Regions from separate parts of the Pseudazoarcus sp. NS20 genome, predicted to be linked through region 2. Evidence: riboswitches for the same ligand, from Rfam matches in the RefSeq annotation. Region 2 holds a riboswitch; each other region holds the start of a gene.
The links. A riboswitch is a leader RNA that binds a small molecule or an ion and turns the genes downstream of it on or off. The one in region 2 is predicted to bind cobalamin.
Positions count from the first base shown of each region.

Region 1: it holds a riboswitch for cobalamin, as region 2 does, so the genes downstream of both, AC6H0W_RS01920 (ribonucleoside-diphosphate reductase subunit alpha) here and AC6H0W_RS00775 (acyl-CoA thioesterase) in region 2, are expected to answer to the same signal.
Region 3: it holds a riboswitch for cobalamin, as region 2 does, so the genes downstream of both, AC6H0W_RS11890 (TonB-dependent receptor domain-containing protein) here and AC6H0W_RS00775 (acyl-CoA thioesterase) in region 2, are expected to answer to the same signal.

Region 1 covers NZ_BAAKIY010000001.1:390,702-394,959, reverse strand. Annotated here, with positions in the region: gene AC6H0W_RS01925 (RelA/SpoT family protein) at 1-1,779, shown strand, start outside; cobalamin riboswitch at 1,850-2,057, shown strand; gene AC6H0W_RS01920 (ribonucleoside-diphosphate reductase subunit alpha) at 2,204-4,258, shown strand, end outside.
Region 2 covers NZ_BAAKIY010000001.1:165,004-169,261, reverse strand. Annotated here, with positions in the region: gene AC6H0W_RS00795 (acyl carrier protein phosphodiesterase) at 1-333, shown strand, start outside; gene AC6H0W_RS00790 (hypothetical protein) at 320-649, opposite strand; gene AC6H0W_RS00785 (hypothetical protein) at 848-1,162, opposite strand; gene AC6H0W_RS00780 (entericidin A/B family lipoprotein) at 1,359-1,496, opposite strand; gene AC6H0W_RS00775 (acyl-CoA thioesterase) at 1,790-2,545, opposite strand; cobalamin riboswitch at 2,643-2,848, opposite strand; gene AC6H0W_RS00770 (DUF3309 family protein) at 3,325-3,483, shown strand; gene AC6H0W_RS00765 (LutC/YkgG family protein) at 3,599-4,225, opposite strand; gene AC6H0W_RS00760 (LutB/LldF family L-lactate oxidation iron-sulfur protein) at 4,222-4,258, opposite strand, start outside.
Region 3 covers NZ_BAAKIY010000004.1:38,036-42,293, reverse strand. Annotated here, with positions in the region: gene AC6H0W_RS11895 (FecCD family ABC transporter permease) at 1-522, opposite strand, end outside; gene AC6H0W_RS11890 (TonB-dependent receptor domain-containing protein) at 533-2,491, opposite strand; cobalamin riboswitch at 2,485-2,715, opposite strand; gene cobU (bifunctional adenosylcobinamide kinase/adenosylcobinamide-phosphate guanylyltransferase) at 2,769-3,293, shown strand; gene thpD (ectoine hydroxylase) at 3,330-4,258, opposite strand, start outside.

The DNA.
Region 1 (4,258 bases), 230 kb from region 2:
GCCATGGCCAACGACTTGCGGGTGATCCTGATCAAGCTGGCCGACCGCCTGCACAACATGCGCACGCTCGATCACGTGCGCCCCGACAAGCGTCGCCGCATCGCCACCGAAACGCTCGACATCTACGCGCCCATCGCCAACCGCCTGGGCCTCAACACGCTTTACCGCGAGTTGCAGGAGTTGTCGTTCGAGCACAAGTACCCGCTGCGTTTCGCCGTGCTGTCGCGCGCCGTCAAGGCCGCCCGCGGCAACCGTCGCGAGGTGGTGGGCAAGGTGCTCAAGGCGCTTGAAGAGCGCCTGCCGCAGTGGGGCATCGCCGCCGACATCTTCGGCCGCGAAAAGAACCTGTTCTCGATCTACCGCAAGATGGTCGAGAAGAGCCTGTCGTTCTCGCAGGTGCTCGACATCTACGGCTTCCGCGTCATCGTGCCCGACGTGCCGACGTGCTACGTCGCCATCGGCGCGCTGCATTCGCTCTACAAGCCGGTGCCGGGCAAGTTCAAGGATTACATCGCCATTCCCAAGGCGAACGGCTACCAGTCGCTGCACACCACGCTGATCGGCCCCTTCGGCACGCCGATCGAGATTCAGGTGCGCACGGCCGAGATGCACCACATCGCCGACGCCGGCGTGGCCTCGCACTGGCTGTACAAGGACGACGAGAAGACCCTCACCGAGCTCGAGCAGCGCACCCACAACTGGGTGCAGTCGCTGCTCGAACTGCAGCACACCTCCGCCGAGGCCACGGAGTTCCTCGAGCACGTCAAGATCGACCTGTTCCCCAGCGAGGTCTATGTATTCACGCCGCAGGGCAAGATCCTGTCGATGCCGCGCGGCTCCACGCCGGTCGATTTTGCCTATGCGGTGCACACCGACATCGGCAACCGCTGCGTGGCCTGCCGCATCAACGCCGACCTGATGCCGCTGCGCACCGAGCTGCGCAACGGCGATCAGGTCGAGATCATTACCGCCGCCCACGCCAACCCCAACCCGGCGTGGCTGTCGTATGTGCGCACCGGCAAGGCGCGTGCGCAGATTCGCCACTTCCTCAAGAACGCGCAGAACGAAGAGTCCGTGTCGCTGGGCGAGCGTCTGCTCAATCAGGCGCTGCGCCCGCATGGTCTGGCGCTGGGGCAGATCAGCACCTTCGCGTGGGACCGCTTCCTGAAAGATCGCGGCGTGAAGAGCAAGAAAGAGGTGTTCTCCGAGATCGGTCTGGGCAAGCGCCTGCCGGTGATCGTGGCGCGCCGTCTGGTGCAGGCGCAGGAGCAGGAATCCGGTCGGCCGGACGTCATCAAGCCCAAGTCCATGTCGCCGATCCACATCAGCGGCAGCGAGGGCCTTGCTGTGCAGTTCGGCAGCTGCTGCCAGCCGATCCCGGGAGACCCCATCATCGGCGTCATCCGCAAAGGCAAGGGCCTGGAAGTGCACCGCCACGACTGCACGGCCGTGGCCAAGGTGCGCGGCGATCGCGGGCGCTGGGTGGATGTCGAGTGGGAGCCCGCGCACGAGCGCGCCTTCGAGGTCACACTCAAGGTCATCACGCGCGAAGGGCGTGGCGTGCTGGCGCGCGTTGCCAGCGCCATCGCGGAAGAGAACTGCAACATCCAGAACGTCACCATGGACAACGAGCAGGGCGTGTACATCGCCCTCAACCTCACCATCCAGGTGCACGACCGCATGCAGCTTGCCTCTGTGATGCGTTCGGTGCGCCGCGTGCCGGAAGTGATGCGCATCGGGCGCATCCGCAGCGACGGCAGCTTTGGTCGCAGCATGTAGTAGGTTTTCGCAGACGACCTACTAGGGGTAGTGTGTAAAAGCACTTGACCTACTACCCGCCACCCACCAGAATCCAATCCAGCTTCACGGTTGCCCGCGTTTCACGACCGGGCATGAAAAGGGAATCCGGTTCAATTCCGGAACTGCCCCCGCAACTGTAACCGGCGAGTCTGTCGCCTCCCCATGCCACTGGGCCCTGCATTTCGGTGCACCCCGGGAAGGCCGGCGACAGATCAGGACCCGGAAGTCAGGAGACCTGCCGTGCTGCCAATTTCCTTTAACGCAATCGGGGCGGGGTGCCCCTGGCGAGAGGCATGGTTTCCACCATTTCACTTGTCTTTCCGTTTGTCGTGAGCCGGGCCGTCGGGTCGGGTGTCTGCGCACGACTGTCCGGAGCTCCCCGCGCACGTTCCCAGGAGCTCTCATGGACCGCCCTCAGCTAGATCTCTCCCTGCCCCCGTTCAAGGTCATCCGCCGCAATGGTTCGGTGGTCGACTTCCATCCCGGCAAGATTGCCGTTGCCATGACCAAGGCCTTCCTGGCCGTGAAAGGCCAGCAGGGCGCCGAATCGGCGCGCGTGCGTGACGTCGTCGGCAAGCTCACCGAGGTGGTGGTGGCCGCGCTGGCGCGCCGCAAGCCCGAGGGCGGCACCATTCACATCGAAGACATTCAGGATCAGGTCGAGCTGGCATTGATGCGCGGCGGCGAGCAGGAAGTGGCGCGCGCCTATGTGCTGTACCGCGAGAAGCGCGCCGCCGAGCGTGCGGCCGAAGCGCCGCGCAGTGCGCCGGAATTGCATGTTGAGGTGGACGGCCGGCGTGAACCGCTGGAGCGTGCGCGGCTGGTCGACATCGTGGAGGCGGCTTGCACTGGTCTGGCCGATGTCGCTGCTGCGCCGGTGGTGGATGCCGCCATGCGCGACCTGTATGACGGCATTCCGCTGGGCGAAGTGCACAAGGCGCTGGTGCTGGCCGCGCGCGCGCTGATCGAGCGCGAGCCGGGCTACAACTACGTTACTGCGCGCCTGCAACTGCACCAGATCCGCCTCGAAGTGCTGGGCGAGGAAGTGGCTCAGGGCGACATGGCCGCGCGTTACGCCGATGCCTTCCCGGCGTACGTGAAGATCGGCATTGAGGCGGGCTTGCTTGATCCGCGACTGGCGCAGTTCGATCTGGCGCGCATTTCGGCTGCGCTGGACGCTTCGCGCGATCTGCAGTTCGGCTACCTCGGCCTGCAGACGCTGTACGACCGCTACTTCCTGCACATCGACGAGCGCCGCATCGAGCTGCCGCAGTGCTTCTTCATGCGCGTCGCGATGGGTCTGGCGATCAACGAGATCGACCGTGAAACGCGCGCCATCGAGTTCTACGAAGTGCTGTCGCGCTTCGACTTCATGAGCTCCACGCCAACGCTGTTCAACGCCGGCACCATGCACTCGCAGCTGTCGTCGTGCTATCTCACCACCGTGTCGGATGACCTCGACGGCATCTTCCAGGCCATCAAGGAAAACGCCATGCTGCAGAAGTTTGCCGGCGGTCTGGGCAACGACTGGACGCCGGTGCGCTCGCTGGGCAGCCGCATCAAGGGCACCAACGGCAAGAGCCAGGGCGTGATCCCCTTCCTCAAGGTGGTGAACGACACCGCCGTGGCGGTGAACCAGGGCGGCAAGCGCAAGGGCGCGGTGTGCGGTTATCTCGAAACCTGGCACCTCGACATCGAGGAATTCCTCGACCTGCGCAAGAACACCGGGGACGACCGCCGTCGTACCCACGACATGAACACCGCGCACTGGATTCCCGACCTGTTCATGAAGCGCGTGCGCGAAGACGGCGAATGGACGCTGTTCTCGCCGGCCGACACGCCCGATCTGCACGACCTGTTCGGCGAGAAATTCGAAGCGGCCTACGTGGCCTACGAGAAGAAGGCCGACGCCGGCGAAATCCGTCTGTTCAAGCGTCTTTCGGCGGTGCAACTGTGGCGCCGCATGCTGTCGATGCTGTTCGAGACCGGCCACCCGTGGATCACCTTCAAGGACCCGTGCAACCTGCGCTCGCCGCAGCAGCACGTGGGCGTGGTGCATAGCTCCAACCTGTGCACCGAGATCACCCTCAACACCTCCGACACCGAGATCGCCGTGTGCAACCTCGGCTCGGTGAACATGCTGGCTCACTTGAAGGACGGCCAGCTCGACCAGGAGAAGCTGGCGCGCACCGTGAAGACGGCGATGCGCATGCTCGACAACGTCATCGACATCAACTTCTACGCGGTCGGCAAGGCGCGCAACTCCAACCTGCGTCACCGCCCCGTCGGCATGGGCATCATGGGTTTCCAGGATTGCCTGCACAAACTCGGCATGGCCTACGCTTCGCAGGAAGCGGTGGAGTTCGCCGACCGCGCCATGGAGGCCATTGCCTACCAGGCCTATAGCGCTTCGAACGAGCTGGCGCGCGAGCGCGGCACGTATTCGACCTTCCGCGGC
Region 2 (4,258 bases):
CCGCAGTTCGAAGAGATCGTGCTGGAGGAATTCACGGCGCAGGCCTACCGGCTGTTGGGGGAGCACCGAGCGATACTGCCGCCCCGCCTGCTGAGAATACTGCCGTGGATGACTGCCGATGACTGGCTGGCGTCGTATCGCGAACCCGACTCAATCGCCTACGCGCTTGATCGGATGTCGCAACGGCTAAGCCGGCCCGGGCTGCTCGCCGGGGCCGGATCAGTGCTGTTTCAAGAATACGATGGGTTCGAAGCGGACTTTGCCGACTTCATGCCGGCCGCTCGCCGCTTTGCGGAAGAGCACCAACGCAATCGGGCGCTCAGCGAGGGCTGAGCGGGCTCTGCATCGATTGAACCACTACCGCGGGTTCGTAGTAATGCACGATCCGTGGCGGGGGGGCATACATCGGAGCAGGCGGGAAGTAATACCGGTGCACGACGCCGTATGACAGCTGATGATCGTGCTTGCCCGAGTACGGCGTGCTGCGATGGTAATGGTGACTGTTCTTGCGTTGGTCGTAATGCTGCGTGTCGCGGTGCGGCGCATCATGCCCTTGCCCGCGCTCGGCCATGACCGGCAACGACGCAACGAGCAGCGAACCACCGAGCAAAAGCGGCACGAACATTTGGCGAAAATCGATCGCTTTCATGAGAGCCTCCCTTGGCGGGCCAAAGCAGCCGAATGCCGCCTGCCCAGTCGTGAACAGTAGGGGAGCCCACGTTTCGTGGCTGTAAGAGCTCGCTACGGAATGTTTCGTCGTTGAAATGAAAGTGACCCGGCCTGAGAAGGCCGGGTCACTTTCATTTCCCGCGTGAATTTTATTGGTTTTACGCGGTGCGAGGCCCGATCAATTCAGCTTGAAGATGATCGGCGGTACGGTCACCACCACGCCCGGTTCGTAGTAACGCGCTCGCGGCGGAGAGTGATAATGGTGATGTTCGACCACGCGCACGGATTTGTGATGCTTGTGGTGCTTCTTCACATGTTTGGGCTTGCCGCGGTTGTAGTGGTGCTTGCCGCCGCGGTGGTCGTGATAGTGGTATTCCACTTTGGGTGAGCCGTAGCGGCGATGGTCGTGATCTGCCAGTGCGGGCAAAGACGTGGCAATCAGCGTTCCGCCCAGCAGGAGCGGGGCAATCAGGGTGCTTAGTTGAAAGGCCATTCGAAAGCCTCCTATACGAAGCGCATGGCCCAATGCCGTGCGGCGACGACGGCAAGAGTAGGCTCGGCAAAGTGTCCGCGCTGTAAAGCCTGATTGCTTAATGTTTCAGGCCCGTGCTCGTTGAAGAGTCACGGGCCTGAATGCAGGGTGTGCGGCGAGTTATGTGCAGGAAGATTGCGTGCCGCGCCTGACCTGGTTACTTGCGAGCTTCTTTCTGGATCTTTTCACCGCCGCGTTCGAGATCCTTGCCGGCCCCCTCGATGGTGTTGCAGCCACCGACAACGAATGCAGCAGCCAGCATGGCCAGCACGAGCTTCCAGGTTTTGTTCTTCATGATCTCTCCTTTTGGGGCTATGCAGCCCGATCGATTGGAATGCCTGGGGAAGAATACGCGGCCACCCGAGACAACCGGTAGCCACCGCCGACAAGCACTTTCCCCAGCTGTGTCGGATGGTTTGACTATAGTGAGTGGCGCGTTGCCACGCTAGACCCCTGTCGCACCCGCGACACGGTGGCGGCCAGTAAACCTGCGACTGATACGAGGTTCTGGAAGGTCGTCAAAATGTTCGAGGTTGTAAGTTCGCGGCCGATGGCGCGCTAGCCCGGCGTGCGCAATCCGCTGGCGTTTCACTGCGCAGCAGCGGACTGGTTCTGAAGCGGCACTGAACGGCCTTGCTCGTCAATCGCAACGAAAACGAGGCTGGCAGAGGTGCAGTGACGTCGTTCCCCGGTTTCCGGTTTTTCCGCATGCATTTGTGCCTCGACAGTGAGGGAACTGCGGCCGGTTTTGACGACGCGCGCATCGACCTCCACGACTTCGCCTGCGTGGGCTGGGGCGAGAAAATCAAGTCGTTCGCTGGCGGCCATGACGATACCGCAACGTGCATGCCGTGTTGCCGCAGCAAAGCCGGCTTTCGCCAGCCAATCCATCGCCGGGCCGCCGTGGAGGATGCCGCGATGCGTGGTGTGGCCTGGAAAGACCACCTCGGCAACGCGCACGCAGCCGTCTTGCTGCGGCTTCACCGGTGGCGCGGGGTTCGGGGCGATTTTGCTGACCATCACGGCTTGGCCTGACAGGCACAAAACGCGTCCCCCGCTCAACAGATCTTCAGCGAATAGCTGGGCATCCACCGTCACCGAACGCTCGCCGACGCGTGTAACGTGCCCGACGCATTCCGTCAGACTGCCTGCTGGCACCGGAGCGTGAAATTGCAACTCCCGCAGCGATGCCGTCACCAAGGGGCCGCGCAAAGCCTTGCTGCCCAGGATGAAGGCGAACTTGTCGAGCATCGACAGGGCCGCACCGCCAAACAGCGTGCCGTGATGATTGCACTGGTCCGGCAGCACGAGATCGGTCAGCGACAGGGTCAAAGGAGAAGGCATGAACGGCTCCGGTTAAAAGCGGAGTCGTAAACGGAACGCGCGTCGCCCGTAAACGTGACAACGCAGCCTTCTCGCCAGGGGCACCCCGCCCGAACGTTATTGAAGAGTGTTCCGGGCAGGTCTCCTGACTCTCGGGTCTTGATCGTCCGCCGCCTTCCCGGAATACACCAGTGGCTGCGTGGCGCACGATTCGCCGAATACAGTTGCGGGGGCAGTTCCGGCTTGCAGGCGCCTGGCCTGTTCCCGGATTCCCTTTTCATGCCCGGCGTGAGCGGCGGGCAACCTCGGAATGAGTGAATGATATCCGGTCCTGCCGCGCGAGTGCTTGCCCGATGCTTGTCGCTGGAGGGTATTCCAGCGCGATGTTGCAGCCGGAAGTTCCTAACTTTGTCTGCGTTGGTGACAAGGCCCTCGGTCGTGGAGGGAAAAGGAGCGACGCGTGGCGTGGCGGCATTTGGCATGCAGGTGGGGTCGTGTGGACGAGGAAAAGCCCGGAATTATTGGGCTTTCGGCGAAGTCTGCGTTGCGGGTACGCCTGCTGCTGCGGAGCGCATCAGGGGCGTTTTACGTGTCAGCCGAAGTTCGGGCGAAGACACATTTGCATACCCGTCCGGCGAGTCGACTTGCACATGTAATAGCGTCCTTGTGTCATCGTGAATCCGTAGCAAGTCAGTGCCGATTGCCATCGATAACGCCTGCACCCACGGAGTCGCTATCCATGTCTCTCGGAAAATTCCGCGGCTCGGATGCCGCCAAGAAATTCACTCTGGAGACCCAAAATGTCCATAGGCACTCTTCTTCTGATCATCCTCATCCTCATGCTGCTCGGCGCCCTGCCGGCATGGCCGCATAGCCGTGGTTGGGGCTATGGCCCGAGTGGTGGCCTCGGCTTGGTCGTGGTGGTCATCCTGATCCTGCTGTTGCTCGGGAAGATATAAGCGATGCTTTGAGCGGGCTGCATGCCGAATTCATCGGCATGCAGCCCGGAAGCACAAAGGGCGCAGCGGAAAACGCTGCGCCCTTTGTCGTTCATGGCGGAAGAGACCGCCGCTTCTAGCCAAGCAGAATGACGTGCACCCGCCGCGGTCCGTGCGCACCGAGCTGAATGGTCTGCTCGACGTCGGCCGTGCGTGAAGGCCCGGAGACGATGTTGGTGGCACGCGGCATACCGCGCTGGCGCAGCAGCGTCCAGGTGTCTTCGAAGTAATCCACGATCTGACTTCGTTCCAGCACCACGATGTGGTCGTCTGGCACGAAGTTGTGAGTGATCGGGTTGTCCGGTCCGGAAGCGAAGATCAGGCTGCCCGTTTCGGCGACGGCGCTGAAGCAGGTGGTCACCGAGAGGGCTTCTTCGATGCCGGCGGCGCCGTGATGGACCTGCCAGTCAGCTGGCCATCGGAGGTCGCGCAAGGCGCCACCGACAGCGGCTTTTTTGCCCAGCTCGTGCTCCGCTCGGTAGGCCTCGACGGCTGCCGTTACGTCGTTGCGGCCGGCGACGCGCACCACGGTGCCGGCACGGCTTTCGAACTTTCGTACGAAGCGCTCGACGGGGTCTTCGTCTTGCGCGGGGCGGGTGTGGGTCGGGACGCGAGCGTCGAGCGTGGCGCGCTGCATGGCGTCCAGCGGGCCCCGGCCGAGTGCACTGTGGATCGAGCCCAGGATGGCTTCACGAGCGGTCATTTTTGCCCCCTGCGGGCTTTCCATTGATCAATG
Region 3 (4,258 bases), on a different contig from region 2:
CACCAGCGCGCCACAACCGGCCGCCACAACCACGCCCGTGAGCAACAAACGCGTCTGCGTCCACGACCCATCCCCATGCGCCAGCCCGAACACCAGCAGCATCGCCCCCAGCGCCCCGGCAAAGGCCGCACCATCGACCATCCACGGCGCGAGGCCGATCATCATCGCGAACAGCGCGCCCACCGCCGCGCCGCCGGAAACACCGAGAATGTAGGGGTCGGCCAAGGGGTTGCGCAGCAAGACCTGCATCAACGCCCCAGCCAGCGCCAGCAAGCCGCCGCAGGCGAAGACGGCGATAGCGCGAGGCAGACGCAGAGTGCGCACGATGTCGCCAGCCATACCGGCGTCTCCGCCGCTCAAGGCCAGCAGCACTTCTCGCAGCGACACGTTGAGCGACCCGGCCAGCAAGGCCAACAACAATGACAGGGGCGCCCCAAGCACAAACAACAGCAGCCAGCCGCCGATGCGACGACGCTCGACGGCCAAACCGTTGTGAGCCGCGTGATTACTCAGGGGCGCCATGCTTCTCCAGTCAGCGCGGCGCGTAACGCACCGCCACGAATGCGCTCAGGCGCTCGGTGGCATAGCCGTTGGCGGTCTGATAACGCTTATCGAGGGCGTTGTTCAGGCGCATTTCAAGTCTCCAGTCAGGCGTGAGCGAGTAATGCGCATACAGGTTGGTGACGCCGTAGCCTTGCATTGTGACTTCTCCTACACCGAACACCGTATCACCACGTCTTCCCTGACCGCGCCACTCAATGCCATACAGCCACTTGCCAGCACTGCGATCGAGCGCCAGCGACCCGGAATGGCGAGCGCGACGGATTAGGCGATCCCCCGTATCAAGGTTCAGAGCTCGCAGATAATCGTAGCTCGCACGCAGATTGAAGCCGGCCAATATCGTGCTTAACCCGACCTCCATACCTTCGAGCTTCGCTTTGCCAACGTTGGTGGCGGTGGCTCCGCTACCAACGATGAGATTGCGCACACGATTGTTGTAATAAGTCGTGCTGACGCTGCTCACACCTCGCTCGAAAACCACCCCGACCTCGCGGCTCAAGGACTGCTCTGGCTTCAAGTCGGGATTGCCGAAGCCGGGATAATAAAGCTGGTTGAAGCTAGGCACACGGAAGCCTGTACCAAGGCTGGCACGCACACGCCATTCAGGCGCGAAGCGGTAGCCCCAAGCCGCCGAACCGGTGTTCTCGCCACCGAACTGACTGCTGCGGTCACGACGCGCATTGAACTGCACATCGTGCTCGCCAAACGCTCCGCCCCACCCGACCAAAAGCGAGTCAAGCGTGCGGCTGCCTTCATCGTAATTAACCGTGCTGTCTACATCCTGCTTGAGCTTCTCGACGGCCGCGAGCAGCGTGCCCCCTGCGAAGGCGATGTCGTGCTGCCATCCTATCTGGCGCTGACGCGTGTCGAATTCGTCATAGCGCGATGCGGCAGCCGGATTGTACGAATGAGAGATGTCTTTGCTCTGGCTCAAGCGCAGCGTGCTGACCCAGCCGGGGCGAAGCTCGTTTCGCATGTGCACGCCGAACGATTCCGCCCGCTTGTCGGAATATGAATCATAGGTGGCGAATGCGCTGTCATAGTGATTGCGCCCCTCTGAGTGGAAAAACGAGAAGCCGACCTCATCGCGCTCACGGAACCCCAGTGAGAGGGAGCCGTTGGCGTAATCATTACGGAAGCCGTCACGATCGCTGTTGGTGCCATTCGACACCAGCGGCTGGGCATCGAAAGCACGCGTACGATCATGGCCGACGTCAAATTGGTAGCGAAGCGCGCCTTTAGCGCCCGAGATACCTGCGCTAGCGCTGTAGGTATCGCGACTGCCGGCACCGATCCGGGCGCGCGGCGTGATGCCATCGCCTGTATTGCGACGGGTGATGATGTTGATGACCCCGCCCAACGCATCGGCCCCGTAGAGTGCACTTGCCGGGCCGCGCAGAATCTCGATGCGCTCTACCATTTGAAGCGGAACCATTTCAAGAGTGGGCGAGCCGCTGGTTGCGGAGCCAATCCTCATGCCGTCCACCAACACCAGCGTGTGATTCGAATTGGCGCCCCGAATGAATACGGAGCTGGTGGAGCCAGGACCACCATTCGCAGCAACCTGCACACCGGGCCGGCTGGCCAGCAACTGCACCAACGTGGTTTGACCTGCGCGCTCAATCTCCTCGCGCTGCACCACATCGACGCTAGACAACACCTCGTCGGCCGACTGCGCTTGGCGTGTAGCGGTAACCACCACCGGACGAAGCTCGTCGCCCGCATCCGATTGCGCAAATACAGAAAACGGAAACACCGAAGCCACCGCGAGCGCGGTAGCTGTAATTTTGAAATGCATGAGACAGGCTCCCTGACGGCCAGCCGCGCGTCCCCGCCCGGCCATGCCGAAATCAAATTCGAAGCCACGAAGGGAAAGAAAAGGGACTCTGTGAAAAACAGGTCGCGCCGCCACCCCGCGGAACTTCGCCATTTGTGTTCCGAGGCCGGTATCCGGGCTCGTGGGCTGGCCGAAACTGCGTCGACCGGCGCATCGCCTTCCCGGGCCGGAGCCCAGTGGCGTTTTCGATGCGCTTTGCTTCCACTTACCGTTGCGGGGGCAGCACAGGCCTGGCGGCGGGGGTTCCGTCGCGCACCTGTTTCCCGTTTAACCCTGGGCGAGAATCGCCTTAGGGCACCTGAAACACGATCGCCCCTTGCGGAGCGAAGCGCGCATGATAGCCTGATTCATCTCTGGATATTTCGCGCCAATGAGCCTTCATCTGATCTTGGGTGGCGCCCGCTCGGGCAAAAGCCGCCACGCCGAACAACTCGCATATGCCAATGGCGGGCCGGTCTGCGTCATCGTTACCGCAGAGCCCCTGGACGCGGAAATGGCCGAGCGCATCCGCCGCCATCAGGCCGACCGGCCTGCCGGATGGCGCACGGAAGAAGCCCCGCTCCACCTGGCCGATGCATTGTTGCGCGAAGCCAAAAAAGGCCGGGTGGTGGTGGTCGATTGCCTCACGCTGTGGCTCGCCAATCTGCTTGGCGACGCATCACCGAAATGCGAGGAGATGCTGTTGCGCGAGCGCAACAAGCTGCTAGAACTGCTGCCCACCCTGCCCGGCAACGTGCTGTTGGTCGCCAACGAGACAGGGCTGGGCCTGGTGCCCGAAACCCCGCTCGGCCGGCGTTTCCGCGATGAGGCCGGCTGGCTCAATCAGGCCGTGGCGCAGCGTTGCGACCGGGTGAGTTTCATTGCGGCGGGCCTTCCGCTGCATCTGAAGGGGTGAGTTTTCGTCGCCGGAGAATCTTCCGGCAGTGAGGGCTCACACCTTCACCGGCCACGGTCGCCACACCTCATCCGCCTCGTGCGACAGGAAGCGCGGCCGCCGCTGCGAAGCAGCGTAGGGCTCATCGCACGCGTTGTCTCGCCGGTTGTAGACGAAGAACACGTTGCTGCGCGGGTCCGGCGACATGTTGGCGTTGGAGCCGTGGAGCGTGTTGCAGTCGAACAGCAGCAAACCACCTGCCGGCCCTGTTGGCGCTTCGATGCCGGAATGCCCGATCAATCGGCGCAGCGCTTCGCGCGGCGGCACCCCCACTTGCTGCACCTTCAGCGACTGCTTGTAATTGGCCTCCGGTGTTGGCCCCACGCACGGCACGAAGCTGCGATGTGAGCCGGGCACCAGCATCAACGGGCCGTTGAAGTGATGGTTGTCGGTAAGGATGATCGACGCACTCACCGCGTGCATGGCCGGCATGCCGTCCTCGGCGTGCCAGGTTTCGAAGTCCGAATGCCAGTTGAAGCCTTTGCCTTCGAAGCCGGGCTTGTAGTTGATGCGCGACTGATGCACATACGGTTCACCGCCGAGAATCTGCCGCGCACGAGACGTCAGGCGCTCGTCACCAGCCAGCCGCGCAAAGCGCTGCGACAGGAAATGCACCGCAAACAGCGAACGGATTTCCTGATGCTCCGGCTCGGTGATGCTGAAGTCGCGCCCACGAAATTCGGGGCGCTCCAACAGCACGTTCAGTTCGGCACTCAATTCCGCTATTTCATCGCTTGAAAGAAACTGCGGTTCGAACAGAAAACCTTTTTTCTCGAACGTTTCGAGCTGCGATAGGCTCAAGGGTCCGTCACCTGCGCGCCCCTTCACGACCGGCTCGTGGCGCTCCAGCCACGGCCGCTCGGGCGGACGAGAAAGACGGGTCGGGTACGGGTCGTGGCGCTCGGCCACGGACGGGGAAAAACCAC